One region of the Oerskovia paurometabola genome, then DNA from elsewhere that is predicted to be linked to it. Evidence: predicted binding sites of a transcription regulator. Region 1 holds the regulator's gene; the other holds the start of a gene.

Evidence for each region. Region 1 encodes LexA, which represses DNA repair genes until DNA is damaged. Its sites were predicted from a motif close to TCGAACANNTGTTCGA; they were not measured.
Region 2: the regulator LexA is predicted to act here: its motif matches at 5,302-5,317, upstream of uvrA (excinuclease ABC subunit UvrA).

What each region holds. Positions count from the first base shown of each region.
Region 1 covers NZ_JAFBBV010000001.1:1,916,658-1,925,211, reverse strand. The annotation lists gene JOD48_RS08615 (HelD family protein) at 1-539, shown strand, start outside; gene serA (phosphoglycerate dehydrogenase) at 612-1,811, shown strand; gene JOD48_RS08605 (DUF5302 domain-containing protein) at 1,914-2,105, opposite strand; gene JOD48_RS08600 (aldo/keto reductase) at 2,218-3,294, shown strand; gene nrdR (transcriptional regulator NrdR) at 3,334-3,870, opposite strand; gene JOD48_RS08590 (LysM peptidoglycan-binding domain-containing protein) at 4,302-4,679, opposite strand; gene lexA (transcriptional repressor LexA) at 4,992-5,741, shown strand; gene JOD48_RS08580 (L-lactate dehydrogenase) at 5,855-6,808, opposite strand; gene JOD48_RS08575 (ATP-dependent DNA helicase) at 6,887-8,554, opposite strand, start outside.
Region 2 covers NZ_JAFBBV010000001.1:2,230,254-2,238,807, forward strand. The annotation lists gene uvrB (excinuclease ABC subunit UvrB) at 1-1,126, shown strand, start outside; gene JOD48_RS09965 (VOC family protein) at 1,188-1,610, shown strand; gene JOD48_RS09970 (TerC family protein) at 1,908-2,906, shown strand; gene JOD48_RS09975 (TerC family protein) at 2,906-3,919, shown strand; gene JOD48_RS09980 (YciI family protein) at 4,037-4,336, opposite strand; gene JOD48_RS09985 (MBL fold metallo-hydrolase) at 4,413-5,120, opposite strand; gene uvrA (excinuclease ABC subunit UvrA) at 5,347-8,370, shown strand; gene JOD48_RS09995 (OsmC family protein) at 8,429-8,554, opposite strand, start outside.

The DNA.
Region 1 (8,554 bases):
GGCGCCTCGCGACCCTCACGGTCAACTACCGCACACCCACGCAGATCGCCGACACCGCACAGCGGTTCGCCGCGGCCCACCGTCTCCCGACGTCCTCGCTCACCTCGGCACGCGACGTCCCGGGGGCGCTCGTCCTGTCCCCCGTAGCGGGCGGGGAGGACCCGCTGGCCGAGGTGGCCGCCCGGGTCCGGTCGGCCCTGGCGGAGTTCGTCGGGCCCGACGGCGCAGGCCGGGTCGCGGTCGTCGCGCCGGCGCACCGGCTGACGGACGTGCGCGAGCACCTGACCCGCGTCCACCTGACCGACCCGTTGCTCACCGGCTCCGCGGCCGAGGTCGAGGGCGCCCTGGGAGCCGCGCTCACGGTCCTGAGCCCGACCCAGGCCAAGGGGCTCGAGTTCGATGCGGTCGTCCTGCTGGAGCCCGCCGACGTCCTCGCGGCGACCTCCGGGGCGTCCGAGCTCTACGTCGCGATGACCCGCCCGACGCAGCGGCTCGTGGTGGTGCACTCACGCCCCCTCCCCCAGGGCTTCGCCGACTGACCGGAGGAGATCGCGTCGTCCGAGGGACAAGACTCGTTTGGTGCTCGCACCAACTCGGCGCACCATAGACACGTGCTACGCGCCCTCCTCCTTGAAAACCTGCACCCCCTCGCCACCTCGATCCTCGAGTCCGCCGGTATCGACGTGACCGTGCGCACCGGGGCCATGGACGAGTCCGAGCTGATCGAGGCCCTCGAGGGTGTGAACATCCTCGGTATCCGGTCCAAGACCAACGTCACGGCCCGCGTGATCGAGTCCTCCCCGGACCTGATCGCGATCGGCGCGTTCTGCATCGGGACCAACCAGATCGACCTCAAGGCCGCGGCGTCGCACGGCGTCGCGACCTTCAACGCGCCGTTCTCGAACACGCGCTCGGTCGTCGAGATCGCGCTCGCCGAGATCATCGCGCTGACCCGCCGCCTGACCGAGCGCGACCGCGCGCTGCACGAGGGCATCTGGGACAAGTCCGCCGAGGGCGCCCACGAGGTCCGCGGCCGCACCCTGGGCATCATCGGGTACGGCAACATCGGCACGCAGCTCTCGGTGGTCGCCGAGGCGCTGGGCATGTCGGTCGTCTTCTACGACACGGCCGAGAAGCTCGCCCTGGGCAACGCGCGCCGCATGGACAGCCTCGACGAGCTCCTCGAGACGGCCGACGTCGTCACGCTCCACGTCGACGGGCGCGGTGGCAACGCCGGCCTGTTCGGCGAGAAGCAGCTCTCGCGCATGCGCCAGGGCTCGATCCTGCTCAATCTCTCGCGCGGCTTCGTCGTCGACACCGTCGCGCTGCGCGAGGCGATCCTCTCCGGGCACCTGTCGGGCGCAGCCATCGACGTGTTCCCCGAGGAGCCCAAGAAGCGCGGCGACCACTTCGACTCGGAGCTGCGCGGCCTGCCGAACGTCATCCTCACCCCGCACATCGGCGGCTCGACCGAGGAGGCGCAGGAGTCCATCGGCCAGTTCGTCGCCGGGAAGCTCCGCGACTACCTCGCGACCGGGTCGACGACCCTCAGCGTCAACATGCCGAACCTCGCGCTCGAGCAGAGCACGGGCGTCAGCCGGATCGCCCACCTGCACCGCAACACCCCGGGCGTGCTCGCGGCCGTGAACGCGGTCCTCGCCGAGCACGGCACGAACATCGAGGGCCAGATGCTCGCGACGCGTGGCGAGCTCGGCTACGTGGTGACCGACGTCGGCGCAGAGCTCCTGCCCGCGGCCATCGACGAGCTGCAGGCCATGGACGCGACCGTCAAGCTGCGCGTGCTGTCCTGACCGCATCCCGCACGACATGAGGAAGGGGACCAGCCCGCCGGGCTGGTCCCCTTCCTCATGTCGTGCAGGTGCGGGGGAACCTCGCAGGTTCCCGGCCGCCACTCAGCCGGACTTGCGGCGGAACGTGCGCTGCACAGGTCCGACGGTCTCCGACCCGTGGACGGAGCCCGTGTTCGAGCCGCCGTCCGCAGTGCGGTGGCTCGCGGCGTTCTTACGGTCGAGCGCCTCGCGGAACTTCGCCTTGGCGTCCTCGCTGGGCGTGGTCGCGGGTGTCTCGTCCTTGGACGTCGTCATCGGCGGGCCTCCTTCTCTCGGTGGATCAGGCGCGCCGTCGGGCGCTCCCGTGCCCCAGCCTGTCGCACCCGGCGAGGTAACGCCAGCGAATACCACCGGGTACGGTCGAGACATGTCGCACAAAGCGCCGGAGCCGGGCTCCGGGATGCCCTTCGCCCGTGCCGGACGCTCCGGCCTCGTCCTGCCCCGCCTCTCCCTCGGCCTCTGGCAGAACTTCGGGGAGCCGACGCCCTTCTCCGCGCAGCGCGAGCTGGTCCTGCACGCCCACGAGCGGGGGGTCGTGCACTTCGACCTCGCGAACAACTACGGGCCGCCGCCCGGGTCCGCAGAGGCTGCCTTCGGGCGCCTGCTGGCCTCGGATCTCCGAGGGCATCGCGACGAGCTCCTGATCTCGACCAAGGCGGGCTACCGCATGGGGCCAGGGCCCTACGGCGAGGGCGGTTCGCGCAAGTACCTGCTGTCGTCGCTCGACGCGTCGCTGCGCCGACTCGGCACCGACCACGTGGACGTCTTCTACTCCCACCGGTTCGATCCCACCACGCCGCTCGAGGAGACGATCGGTGCACTCGCCACGGCGGTGTCCTCGGGCCGGGCCACGTACGCGGCCGTCTCCTCGTACTCGGCGAGGCGTACGACCGAGGCCCTCGCGGTCGCCGACGACCTCGGCCTGCCCCTGGTGCTGCACCAGCCGTCGTACTCGATGCTGAACCGGTGGATCGAGGTGCCCGACGCGAGCGGACGCAGCCTGCTCGACGTCGCCGGCGACTCGGGCACCGGACTGATCGTCTTCTCGCCGCTGGCCCAGGGCATGCTCTCGGACCGGTACCTCGACGGCGTACCGTCCGACTCGCGCGCGGCTCGCTCGGCGTCGCTGCGGCCCGAGCACCTCGCCCCGGAGAACCTGGCCCGGATCCGCGCGCTGCGCGACGTCGCGGCCGGCCGCGGTGAGCCGCTCGCCCGGACGGCGGTCGCCTGGACGCTGCGCGACCCGCGTGTCACGTCGGTCCTCGTCGGGGCCCGGACCACGGCGCAGGTCGACGACAACCTCTCGGCCCTCGACGCGCCGCCCTTCACGACCGACGAGCTCACGGCGATCGACGCCGTGACGACCGAGCTCACGCCCGACGGGAGCCGTCGACCTCTGGACACCGGCATCAACATCTGGGCGGCGCGCTCGAGCGACCTCTAGCAGGGCCCTCGCGACCGCTTGCTGGTCCCGAGCGAGGGATCAGGCGCGATCCGGGACCACGTCGGCCGCAGGCTCGTCGTCCGACGCGCCGGCCTCGGACCCGGCACCGCCGAACGCCGCCTCGCGCTCCTCACGCTCGGCCCGGAGGGAGTTGATCGCCGACTCGAAGTCCTCGAGCGAGTCGAACGCCTGGTAGACGCTCGCGAACCGCAGGTAGGCGACCTCGTCGAGCTCCCGCAGGGGACCGAGGATGGCCAGCCCGATCTCGTACGCGTCCAGCTCCGCGCTACCACCGGCCCGGAGCGACTCCTCGACCTTCTGCGCGAGGACCGCCAGGTCGTCCTCGTTGACCGGACGCCCTTGGCAGGCCTTGCGCACGCCGGTCACGATCTTCTCCCGGCTGAACGGCTCGGTCACTCCAGAGCGCTTGACGACCGACAGGCTCGCCGTCTCGATCGTCGTGAAGCGGCGGTTGCAGGCAGGGCACTGTCTGCGACGACGGATCGAGGCACCGTCGTCGGAGGTCCGCGAGTCGACGACCCGGGAGTCCGCGTGCCGACAGAACGGACAGTGCATGAGGCGGTACTCCTGTGGGTCTGCGCGAGTGCTCCGTGGCGGTCGCCACGGACGGTGCGTCCCGAACCTATGTCTCGACCCTGACGAGGCGCAAGACGCCCCGCCACGACGAGACAGCGCGACGCGTTCCACACGCCGGTCAGCACACATGAGAACGGAGGTGGCCGATGATCGGCCACCTCCGTCGGGACGCCCCCGTCCCCATCTCACGTTCGCGACTCGCCTCGCGAACGTCGACGCAACTGCGGAGACGCGCTGGCGCGCCTCCTCCTCACCGACCGACCCCCCAGCCGGGTTGGTGAGGCAGCACTAACTTAGGGGAACCTAATGCGATTGCGCAAGCCCTCCGGGCACGGGTCCTCACAGCGAGGGCAGAATCACCCCGGGCCGAAGGGCTGCCGACGCCTGAGCGGCACGGAACCCTCGACCGGTCAGCGCGCGAAGTTGGGGTCGACCGGCAGCAGGAGCTGCTGCCCGACCTGGAGCCCGGTCGACGAGAGGTTGTTGAGCTCGGCGAGCTCCGCCATCACGTCTCGCACGTCCCGGCCGCCCGATGCCAGGGCGGACGCGTGCTGCCACAAGGTCTCCCCCGCCTCGACGACGTGGATCCGGACCTCGACCGGCTCGCCGGGGCCGGACGCCACCGCACGGGCGCCCCACAGGGCCCCGAGGGCGAGGACCGTCGCGACGAGCAGTACCAGGACGACACGGCCTCGCGTGGTCAGCCGCAGCGGAGCCTCGGCCTGCCCCTGAGGACGACGCTCGACACGCCACCCGTCCGTCGCGCCCATCGCGGTGATCGCACTCATAGCCACTCCTTCGTCCGTGGCGCCCGAACCGCCTTCCCCGGTCGGTTCGAACACCTGTTCGTCGAACATCTGTACGATTTCTATCACCGTCGGGCGCCGATGTCGAGACATGCTCGAACATGTGTTTGATTCGTGTCGCCGCGTGACCTACGCTGTTCGAGTACTGGTCGTCCGATATGTCGGACGCCTGGGGGTGGGACGTCCCGCCCCCGGGCTGACGAGATCGCCGCGGCCACGCTCAGGAGCCGGTGCCGCTCGCGGCGCCCCTCCGCAGGACAGGGACCGAGACGGCCGAGCAGGGCGGAGACGACGATGGCGGGACGGGTGGCCGACACCACGGGCAGGCTCGCGAAGGTGCACGAGCTGCCCGACGGCACGACGGGCGGGGACGGTCTCACACCGCGCCAGCGGCTCGTGCTCGAGACGATCCGCGCGTCGGTCGACCAGCGGGGCTACCCGCCGAGCATGCGCGAGATCGGCGAGGCCGTCGGCCTGACGAGCCCGTCGAGCGTCAAGCACCAGCTCACGACGCTCGAGCGCAAGGGCTACCTGCGTCGCGACCCCAACCGCCCCCGCGCGATCGAGGTCGTCCAGCACGACGACGCGCGGTCCATCGCAGCGCTTCCCGGCAGCGCGTTCCCGCGCGTCGAGGGCATCGACACGACCGAGGACTCACCCGAGCGCCCCACGCCGTCGTACGTCCCCGTCGTGGGACGCATCGCCGCCGGTGGTCCCATCCTGGCCGAGCAGGTCGTCGAGGACGTGTTCCCCCTCCCCCGCCAGCTCGTCGGCGACGGCGAGCTCTTCCTGCTGCGCGTGGCCGGTGACTCGATGATCGACGCCGCGATCTGCGACGGCGACTGGGTCGTGGTCCGTCGCCAGCCCGTCGCCGAGAACGGCGAGATCGTCGCCGCGATGATCGACGGCGAGGCGACCGTCAAGACGTTCAAGCGCATCGACAAGCACGTGTGGCTCATGCCGCACAACGCGGCGTACCGGCCCATCTCGGGGGACGACGCCCAGATCCTCGGCCGGGTCGTCTCGGTCCTGCGGAGCCTCTGAGCACAGCGTCCCGCCGGCCCCCAGGGACCGGCGCTCAGCACGACGAAGGGGACGGCCCGGTGGGCCGTCCCCTTCGTCGTGCCCGGCGCCCGTCACGGGCACCGAGGGGACGACTACAGTCCGAAGCTCTTGGCGACGGCGCGCACCGAGTCCGCGGACGCCCGGAGGCCCGCGAGCTCGTGGTCCGACAGCGGGACCTCGATCCGCTCACCGCAGCCACGCCGCTCGAGCAGCGAGGGGACGGAGAGGCAGACGTCGCTGATCCCGTGGAAGTCCTCGAGGAGCGAGGACACCGGCAGGACCCGGTGCTCGTCGTCGAGGACGGCCTCGATGATGCGGGTCGCGGCGAGCGCGACGGCGTAGTTCGTGGCGCCCTTGCCCTCGATGATGCGGTAGGCCGACTGCACGACCTCGTGCGCGATGTCCTCGCGCACCTCGGCCGTGAGCGGTCCCCGGCCCTTGAGCCCCTGCCACTCGAGCAGCGGCACCCCGCTGATCGTCGCCGAGCTCCAGAGCGGGATCTCGCTGTCCCCGTGCTCTCCGGCGATGTACGCGTGCACGTTCTGGACCGCGACGCCGCAGTGCTGCGCGACGAGGAACCGCAGCCTCGAGGAGTCCAGGACCGTGCCGCTCCCGAAGAGCTGGTTCGGCGGCAGTCCCGAGTACTTGAGGGCCGCGTACGTGACCACGTCGACCGGGTTGGTCACCATGATGTAGACGGCGTTGGGCGCCACCTCGACGAGGCCGGGCAGGATCTTGCGCACGAGGGAGATCGTCGCCTCGGCGAGGTCCAGCCGTGTCTGCCCGGGCTTCTGCTTGGCCCCGGCGGTGAAGACCACGACGTCCGCGTCGGAGCACACCGCCACGTCGTCGGAGCCCTCGACCTTGGCCATGGGCATGAACTGGATGCCGTGCTGGAGGTCGAGGACCTCGGCCTCGACCTTGGTCCGGTTGATGTCGAGCAGGCTCACGGTGTGAGCGGCTCCACGCATGAGCGCCGCGTAGGCGAGGGTCGATCCGACGGAACCTGCGCCGACGATCGCGAGCTTGGTGGTACGGGCGGGCACTGTGCCTCCTGGACGTTGAGCACCGGACGTCGGTCGCTGCACGAGCGTCACGACGTCCGTCGCGTGGACTACCAGGTCTCAGCCTAGGGCGGACAGGCGCTCGAGCGCAGAGAGGACGACACGTCGGTCCGTCGTGGTCCAGAAGTCCGGCATCGACTTCGTGAGGTAGGAGCCGTAGCGAGCGGTCGCCAGACGCGGGTCGAGGACCGCGACGACGCCTCGATCGGCCGTCGACCGGATGAGCCGTCCGGCGCCCTGCGCGAGCAGCAGCGCGGCGTGGTTGGCCGAGACCTGCATGAAGCCGTTGCCGCCCGCGGCCTCGACCGCTCTCGCGCGGGCCGACTTCACCGGGTCGTCGGGCCGCGGGAAGGGGATCCGGTCGATCAGGACGAGCTGGCAGCTCGGCCCGGGGACGTCCACGCCCTGCCACAACGAGAGCGTGCCGAACAGGCACGTCGCGGGGTCTGCGGCGAACTCCTTGACGAGCGTCGGGAGCTGGTCGTCGCCCTGGCACAGGATCGGGACGTCGAGGCGCTCGCGCATGGCCTCCGCGACCGCGAGCGCCGCTCGCCGCGACGAGAAGAGCCCGAGGGTGCGGCCGCCTGCGGCGGTGATGAGGTCGGCGATCTCGTCGAGCTGTCCGTCCGTGGCGGCCTCCCGGCCGGGCTGCGGCAGGTGCTTGGCGATGTAGAGGATGCCCTGCTGGGGGTAGTCGAACGGGCTGCCGACGTCCACGCCGGTCCAGGTGGCGCCGTCGTCGTCGAGGCCCAGCGAGCGGGCCACGGGGTCGAACGTGCCGCCGAGCGCGAGCGTCGCCGACGTGAAGACGCCCGTGCGCTCGGTCAGGAGGTGCGTGCGGATGAGGCCTGCGACCGCGAGGGGCGCGGCGTGCAGCTTGCTCACGCCGTCCCCGCTCCACCGTCCGTCGTCGCCCGCGCGCGAGCACCACAGGACGTCGTGCCCCGTGGGGTCCTGGGCCATGCGCTCGGCGATCTCGAAGACCTGGAGCATGGTCGCCTGGGCCATCTTCATCCCGGTGTCCGGCTGGGCCCCCGGGCCCCCCGAGGTGTCGGGCTTGAGCGCGCTCAGCACGGTGCGGGCCGCGTCACGGACGGCCGCGACGGCCGAGCGCGCGTCGTCGGGCAGGCCGTCGGGGAAGCGCTCCGCGGGGAGCGAGGTCACGACGGTCCCGAACGCCCCGGTCGCGAGGTCGAGGTCGGTCGTCTGGACTCCTCCGTGGCGGCGGGCGAGGCGAGCGGCGTGCTCGATGATGGGCACCGACAGGTCCGCGGTCGCGGCGGCCGTGACGCGGTCGCTGAGCTCGTGGGCCTCGTCGACGACGACGACGCCGTGCTCGGGCAGCACACCGGGCGATCCCGACGCGGCGATGCCCAGCATCGCGTGGTTGGTCACGACGACGTCGGCCTCACGCGCGCTCGTGCGCGCTTGGTCGGGGAAGCAGTCGTCGATGAGGGGGCACTTGGCGCCCAGGCACTCGAGCGCCGTGACCGAGACCTGCCGCCAGGCCTTGTCGGAAACGCCCGGGACGAGGTCGTCCCGGTCCCCGGTCGTGGTCTCCTGCGCCCACTCGCGCAGCCGCACGACCTGCTCGCCCAGTGCCGCGGCCCCCGACGCCGCTCCAGGTGCAGGGTGCTCGGCGACGCCCGCCCGCTCGCCGCCCGTGGGCAGGTCGAACAACGTGGGCTCGTCGGCCGGGTAGCCGCCCTCGATCTTGTGCTGGCACAG
Region 2 (8,554 bases), 310 kb from region 1:
GGCGGGCACCGCCCCGCACACGCTGCTCGACTACTTCCCCGAGGACTTCCTCCTCGTGATCGACGAGTCCCACGTCACGGTCCCGCAGATCGGGGCGATGTTCGAGGGTGACATGTCGCGCAAGCGCAACCTGGTCGACCACGGCTTCCGCCTGCCGAGCGCCATGGACAACCGGCCGTTGCGCTGGGAGGAGTTCGTCGAACGGATCGGGCAGACGGTCTACCTCTCGGCGACCCCGGGCAAGTACGAGCTCTCGATGTCCGACGGCGTGGTCGAGCAGATCATCCGGCCCACCGGCCTGGTCGACCCGGAGATCGTCGTCAAGCCGACCACGGGGCAGATCGACGACCTGCTGCACGAGATCCGGGAGCGGGTCGAGCGCAACGAGCGCGTGCTGGTCACGACCCTGACCAAGAAGATGTCCGAGGACCTCACGGACTACTTCCTCGAGCGCGACGTCCGGGTGCGGTACCTGCACTCCGAGGTGGACACGCTGCGCCGCGTCGAGCTGCTGCGCGAGCTGCGCATGGGGGAGTACGACGTCCTGGTGGGCATCAACCTGCTCCGTGAGGGGCTCGACCTGCCCGAGGTGTCGCTCGTCGCGATCCTCGACGCCGACAAGGAGGGCTTCCTGCGCTCCGGCACGTCCCTCATCCAGACGATCGGGCGTGCGGCTCGTAACGTGTCCGGCCAGGTCCACATGTATGCCGACAAGATCACGCCGGCCATGGCCCAGGCGATCGAGGAGACCACCCGGCGCCGGGAGAAGCAGGTCGCGTACAACCTCGAGCACGGCGTCGACCCCACGCCGCTGCGCAAGAAGATCGCCGACGTCACGGACATGCTCGCGCGCGAGGACATCGACACCCAGGAGCTCCTCGCGGGCGGCTACCGGCAGCCCGGCAAGGGGCGCGCTCCTGTACCGGGCGGCCCCAAGGAAGGCGCGACGACCGCCAACCGGCTGGCGGGGGTCGCGGCCGGCGAGCTCGCGGACCTCATCCAGGAGCTCAGCGACCAGATGCACGCGGCGGCGGCCGAGCTCCAGTTCGAGCTCGCGGCGCGACTGCGCGACGAGATCTCCGGGCTCAAGAAGGAGCTGCGGCAGATGCAGTCGGCCACCGCCTGAGCGGTGGGCCCGCCCGGGCAGGCGCCGCCGGCCCGGCGAGAGCGACAGAACGAGGGATGCCATGGCACGCACGGTCCAGATCACGTTCGACGCAGCGGACCCGCGGGGTCTGGGTGCGTTCTGGTGCGAGGCGTTGGGCTACGTCGAGCAGCCGCCGCCGGAGGGTTTCGCGGACTGGGAAGCCGCGATGGCGGCCTGGGGCATGAGCCCGGACCGCTACAACGCGTTCTACGCGGTGGTGGACCCGGACGGCGTGGGGCCGCGGATCTTCATCCAGCAGGTCCCCGAGCCGAAGACCGCCAAGAACCGCATGCACATCGACGTGGGGGTCGAGGGGGACGGGGCCGAGCGGGTGGGCAACGTCCGGTCGCACGCGGCCCACCTCGTCTCGCTCGGCGCGTCCGTGCTCCAGGAGATGGACGAGAACGGAGAGTTCTGGATCGTCCTGCAGGACCCGGAGGGCAACGAGTTCTGCGTGCAGTGACGATCGCCCGAGGAGCGGGTGGGTGCGAGGTGTGGGCGAGGCGCACTCGGGAAGGTTCGCCGCGCCCAGGTGGTTGTGGAAGCGTGGGTGCTCGCCTCGTGCCATGCCCTATGCTTGCCCAGTTGAAGGGGAGTATTCCTAGAAACGGTGATGTCGTCATCACGGTCGGCGTAGTCGTCGGCCCGGTGTCACCGGTCCTGCACGGTCACCTCTCGCGATCCGCCCTCGCGGGGATCGGTGACCGCGAGGGCGGAAGAGACCTTCGGTACTCGACGCTACGTACCGGAGGTATGTGTGATGGATGTTCCTGTCTGGATGTGGGTCGCGACGGTCGGCATGATCCTCGCGATGCTGGCCTTCGACTTCGTGGGCCACGTCCGCACCCCGCACGCCCCCACGCTCAAGGAAGCCTCGTGGTGGTCCGCCGGCTACGTCGGCATCGCGATCCTCTTCGGGGTCGGGATCTGGGCCTACTTCGGCTCGGTCTACGGCGGGGAGTACTTCGCCGGGTACATCACCGAGAAGAGCCTGTCGGTCGACAACCTCTTCGTGTTCGTCCTCATCATGACGAGCTTCCGGGTGCCCAGGCTGTACCAGCAGAAGGTCCTGCTGATCGGCATCACGATCGCCCTGGTCCTGCGCACGATCTTCATCTTCCTGGGCGCCGCGCTGATCGAGAACTTCAGCTGGGTCTTCTACATCTTCGGCGCCTTCCTCATCTACACCGCCTACACGCAGGTCAAGAGCGCGCGTGAGCACGAGGACGAGGAGTACAAGGAGAACGGCGTCCTGCGCCTGACGCGTCGTTTCTTCCCCACGACGGACGCGTACGTCGAGGACCGGATGTTCACGAAGATCGACGGCAAGCGCTACATCACGCCGATGCTCATCGTGATGATCGCCATCGGCAGCGCCGACCTGCTGTTCGCGGTCGACTCGATCCCCGCGATCTTCGGCCTCACGCAGGAGACGTTCCTCGTCTTCGCGGCCAACGCGTTCTCCCTGCTCGGCCTGCGCCAGCTCTACTTCCTGATCGACGGCCTGCTCGACCGGCTCGTGTACCTCGCCTGGGGCCTGGCCGCGATCCTCGGCTTCATCGGGATCAAGCTCCTCATCCACGCGCTGCACAAGAACGAGATCCCGTTCATCAACGGTGGCGAGCACGTCACGGTCATCCCTGAGATCTCGACGGCCGTCTCCCTCAGCTTCATCCTGGTCACGCTGGCCATCACGACGGTCGCGAGCCTCGCCAAGGACAAGAGCGACCGTCGTCGCCTGGAGAAGGAAACCTACTGATGCAGCACGAGCTGCCGTTCTGGTTCGAGGCGGCGTCCCTGACGGCCCTCGTCGTCCTCCTGCTCGTCGACCTGGTGGTCGTGGGGCGTCGCCCGCACGTGCCGTCGATGAAGGAGAGCGGCCTGTGGGTGGCGTTCTACGTCGCCCTGGCACTGGTCTTCGGCGGCCTCGTCGCCCTCGTGGGCGGCAGTGCTCCCGCGGTCGAGTTCTACGCGGGCTGGCTCACGGAGTACAGCCTGTCGGTCGACAACCTCTTCGTGTTCGTCATCATCATGACGAGGTTCGCCGTGCCGCGGGAGCACCAGCAGAAGGTGCTCATGGTGGGGATCATCGTGGCGCTCGTGCTGCGCGGGGCGTTCATCCTCGCCGGCGCCGCGATCATCGCCCAGTTCGTGTGGGTCTTCTACCTCTTCGGCGCGTTCCTGATCTACACCGCGATCAAGCTGGTCGCGGGTGGGGACGAGCCGGAGGAGTACCAGGAGAACCGGCTCATCCGGTCGTTGCGCCGGGTGCTGCCGCTGTCGCCGACGTACGACGGCGGCAAGCTGCGCACCGTGGTCGACGGCAAGCGGCTCTTCACGCCCATGCTGATCGTGTTCCTCGCGATCGGCAGCACGGACCTGCTCTTCGCGTTCGACTCGATCCCTGCGATCTTCGGGCTCACGCACGACCCGTTCATCGTGTTCACGACGAACGTCTTCGCCCTCATGGGGCTGCGGCAGCTCTACTTCCTGCTGGGGGGCCTGCTCGAGCGGCTGGTGTACCTGCCGATCGGGCTGGCGGTCATCCTGGGCTTCATCGGGATCAAGCTGATCCTCGAGGCCTTGCACGAGAACACGTTGCCGTTCATCAACGGCGGGCAGCACATCGAGGCCGTCCCGACGGTCCCGATCTGGCTGTCGCTCGTGGTCATCCTGGGTGCGCTCGGGGTCACGACGGTGGCCAGCCTGTTGCGCACGCGTGGTCAGCAGAAGGACGAGGCCCTGCTCGACGACGTCGACGCGGCCTCGTAGGCGCGTCTCGGCAGGCACTGCTCGCCCCGTGAGAACGGCCCGTCTCCCTTCCGGGGAGACGGGCCGTCCGCGTTCGTGGACGGGGGAGTCGAGCGCTCCGTCCGGCGGCGGCGACGCTCAGACTCGGTCGGCCCAGGGGCCGATGACGGGAGACCACGGGCGCACGGTGCGCCGCGTGATGACGTTCTCGCGGGCGAACGGGTCGGCGTCGAACGTGCTCGCGACCGAGGCCTCGTCCGGGGCGTCGACGAGCAGCAGCGCGCCCGCGGGGTTGGCCGCGTCCTGGGCGAGGGGGCCGGAGGCGAGCAGCGTGCCCTCGTCGAGCAGCCCGCGCAGGAACGCACGGTGCTCGGGGCGGAACTCGTCCAGGACGGCGGGCTTGTCGGCGTACGTGTAGGTCACGGCGAAGATCGGCATGGCGACATTGAAGCACCATCCGGCGTGGTGGTGGTGACGGTCCGTCGTCGGCCCGCTCGGCCGCGCGACCGGTGTCCTACCAGCCGCGCTCGCGCCACTCGTCGAGGTGGGGGCGCTCTGCCCCCAGCGTCGTGTCCGCGCCGTGGCCCGGGTAGACCCAGGTGGCGTCGTCGAACCTGTCGAAGAGCCTGGTGGTGACGTCCGCGTAGAGCATCGCGAAGCGGTCCGGGTCGTTCGACGTGCTCCCGAGGCCGCCCGGGAAGAGCGAGTCCCCCGTGAACAGGTGTGCTCGGCCGGGCACGGCGTCCGGTGCGCTCGCGTGCTCGGGCTCGCGGTAGACGAGCGTGACCGAGCCGGGGGTGTGACCGCGCAGGGCGACCACCTCGAACGTGAGGTGGCCGACGACGATCGTGTCGCCGTCGTGCAGGGGGCGCGTGATGGTCGCGCCGGTCGCCTCGGCGACGGCTTCCGCGTCGGGAGCGCCGGCCGCGAGCCGCGCGCCGGTGGCCGCGCCGATCGAGGAGAGCGCCCCGAGGTGGTCGAGGTGCCTGTGCGTCGTGACGACGAGGTCGAGGCGGGCGGTCGACGAACCCTCCCGGACGAGCTCGAGGAGCCGGTCGGGCTCGGCGGCGGCGTCGACGAGGAGCTGGGCGCCGCTCCCGCGGCAGGTCAGGAGGTAGGCGTTGTTCTCGGCGGGCCCGACGGCGAGCTTGCGGACCTCGACCTCGTCCAGCACCCGCAGGTCGCTCGGTCCCGCGACCGTGACGTCTCCGGTGTATCCCACGCCGATCTCCTCGCTGTGCTGGTTGGCGTCCTGACGGACGACCGGCCGCCGGTGTGACGAGCCTCTCGTGCCGAGTCTGGCACGCCGGTGGCGGGACCCGGAGCGCCGTCCAGGAGCAGGTCAGACCGCCGGGGCCGTCCCTCGACAGGAACCGCAGGACCCTCGGCACCGGTGACGTCGGTCGAACAGGTGTGCGAATGTCAGGGGCGAGGCTTACGATGCTTCGGTGAGCAACCGCCTTGTCATCGCTGGTGCCCGTGAGCACAACCTCCGCAACGTCGACCTCGACCTGCCGAGGGATCAGCTCATCGTCTTCACGGGACTCTCGGGGTCCGGAAAGTCCTCCCTCGCGTTCGACACGATCTTCGCCGAGGGGCAGCGTCGCTACGTCGAGTCGCTGTCGGCGTACGCCCGTCAGTTCCTCGGGCAGATGGACAAGCCCGACGTCGACTTCATCGAGGGCCTGTCGCCCGCGGTCTCGATCGACCAGAAGTCGACCAACCGCAACCCGCGCTCGACCGTGGGCACCATCACCGAGGTCTACGACTACCTGCGCCTGCTCTTCGCGCGCGCCGGCACACAGCACTGCCCGGTCTGCGGCGAGAAGGTCCAGGCCCAGACGCCGCAGCAGATCGTCGACCGCCTCCTGGAGCTGCCCGAGGGCACGCGCTACCAGGTCCTCGCTCCCGTGGTGCGTGGTCGCAAGGGGGAGTACAGCGAGCTCTTCAAGGAGCTGCAGTCGAAGGGCTTCGCGCGCGCCCGCGTGGACGGCGAGGTCGTCCAGCTCACGGACCCGCCGGCGCTCGAGAAGAAGCTCAAGCACGACATCGAGGTCGTGATCGACCGTCTCGTCTCGCGCGAGGGTGTGCAGCGGAGGCTCACGGACTCGGTCGAGACCGCGCTCGGGCTCGCCGGGGGGCTCGTCGTCGTCGAGCTCGTCGACGCCGACGCGGACGACCCGCAACGCGAGCGCCGGTTCTCGGAGAAGCGCGCGTGCCCGAACGACCACGAGCTCACGCTCGACGAGATCGAGCCGCGCACCTTCTCGTTCAACGCCCCCTACGGTGCGTGCCCCGAGTGCACGGGTATCGGCTTCCGCCTCGAGGTCGACCCGGACCTCGTCGTCCCGGACGACGAGAAGTCGCTCGCGGAGGGCGCGGTCGCGCCCTGGGCGCAGATCTCCTCGGAGTACTTCCACCGCGTCCTGACGGCGCTCGCCTCGGACCTGGGCTTCTCCATGGACGTGCCGTGGCGCGCCCTGCCTCAGCGTGCTCAGCAGGCGGTGCTCTACGGCCAGAACCACGAGGTCCACGTCCGGTACAAGAACCGCTGGGGGCGCGAGCGTCAGTACTCGACCGGCTTCGAGGGCGTCGTGACGTTCCTCGAGCGCCGCCACGGCGAGACCGAGTCGGAGTGGTCCAAGGAGAAGTACGAGGCGTACATGCGCGAGACGCCGTGCCCGGTGTGCCAGGGCACGCGTCTCAAGCCCGAGGTCCTCGCCGTCAAGGTGGGGGACAAGTCCATCGCCGAGGTCTGCCGGCTCCCGCTGCGCGAGGCCGCGGCGTTCCTCGGTTCGCTCGAGCTGGGCACGCGCCAGAAGGCCATCGCGACCGAGGTCCTCAAGGAGATCGACGCCCGACTGGGCTTCCTGCTCGACGTCGGGCTGGACTACCTCTCGCTCGAGCGTCCGGCCGGGACCCTCTCGGGAGGCGAGGCGCAGCGCATCCGTCTCGCGACGCAGATCGGCTCGGGGCTCGTCGGTGTCCTGTACGTCCTCGACGAGCCCAGCATCGGTCTGCACCAGCGGGACAACCGCCGGCTCATCGACACCCTGACCCGGCTGAGGGACCTCGGGAACACGCTCATCGTCGTCGAGCACGACGAGGACACCATCCGGGCGGCCGACTGGATCGTCGACATCGGCCCGGGCGCCGGCGAGCACGGTGGACGCGTGATCCACTCGGGCGACTACGCAGGCCTCCTGGAGGCGCCCGAGTCCGTCACGGGCGCCTACCTCTCCGGGCGTCGCAGCATCCCGCTGCCCGCCGCCCGCCGCCCTGTCGACAAGGACCGTCGGATCACGGTCGTCGGTGCGCGCGAGCACAACCTCGAGGGCATCGACGTGAGCTTCCCGCTCGGCACCCTGACCGCGGTCACCGGCGTCTCGGGGTCCGGCAAGTCCACGCTGGTCAACTCGATCCTCTACACCGTGCTCGCCAACGAGCTCAACGGAGCCCGTCAGGTCGCGGGGCGTCACCGTCGGATCACGGGACTCGAGAACCTCGACAAGGTGGTCCACGTCGACCAGGGGCCCATCGGCCGGACCCCGCGGTCCAACCCCGCGACCTACACGGGGGTGTGGGACCACGTGCGCAAGCTCTTCGCCGAGACGAGCGAGGCCAAGGTCCGTGGCTACACGCCCGGCCGGTTCTCCTTCAACGTCAAGGGCGGTCGCTGCGAGGCCTGCTCGGGTGACGGGACCATCAAGATCGAGATGAACTTCCTGCCGGACGTCTATGTCCCGTGCGAGGTCTGCCACGGCGCGCGGTACAACCGCGAGACGCTCGAGGTGCACTTCAAGGGCAAGACCGTCGCGGACGTGCTCGACATGCCGATCGAGGAGGCCTCGGAGTTCTTCGCCGCGGTCCCGACGATCTCGCGCCACCTCAAGACCCTCTCCGAGGTCGGCCTCGGGTACGTGCGCCTGGGGCAGCCCGCGCCCACGCTGTCAGGAGGCGAGGCCCAGCGCGTCAAGCTCGCGAGCGAGCTGCAGAAGCGTTCGACGGGCCGGACCATCTACGTGCTCGACGAGCCGACGACGGGCCTGCACTTCGAGGACATCCGCAAGCTCCTCGCGGTGCTCCAGTCGCTCGTCGACAAGGGCAACTCGGTGCTCGTGATCGAGCACAACCTCGATGTCATCAAGAACGCCGACTGGGTCATCGACATGGGACCGGAGGGTGGGTCCGGCGGTGGACGGGTCATCGCCGAGGGCACGCCCGAGCAGGTGGCCGCGGTCCCCGAGAGCCACACGGGTCGGTTCCTCGCCGAGGTCCTCACGGGTGACCCCATCCCGGTCGCACCCCTGCCCAAGAAGTCCCCGGCCAAGGCCGCGACGGGCAAGACGGCGGCGAAGGCGCCGAGGAAGACGGCCGCGCGCAAGTCGTCGACGACGGCCGCGGCCAGGGAGAGCTCGTCGACCGTGAAGGCGTCCGCCGCCACGAGGAAGGCCGAGCCCGCGACCGAGTGACATCGACCGGCGGACGTCGACCGTGCCTCGGCCGGCTGCCGTCCGACCGGGTGCAGGCTCAGGCCGCGTGCGTGCGCAGCGGCGCGGGCTCGAGCAGCACCGGGAAGTTCACGGAGCGCGCCAGGAAGCAGTGGTCGTGGGCGCGGCGGTGGATCTCGGCGACGGCCTCGTCGCTGACGTCGGG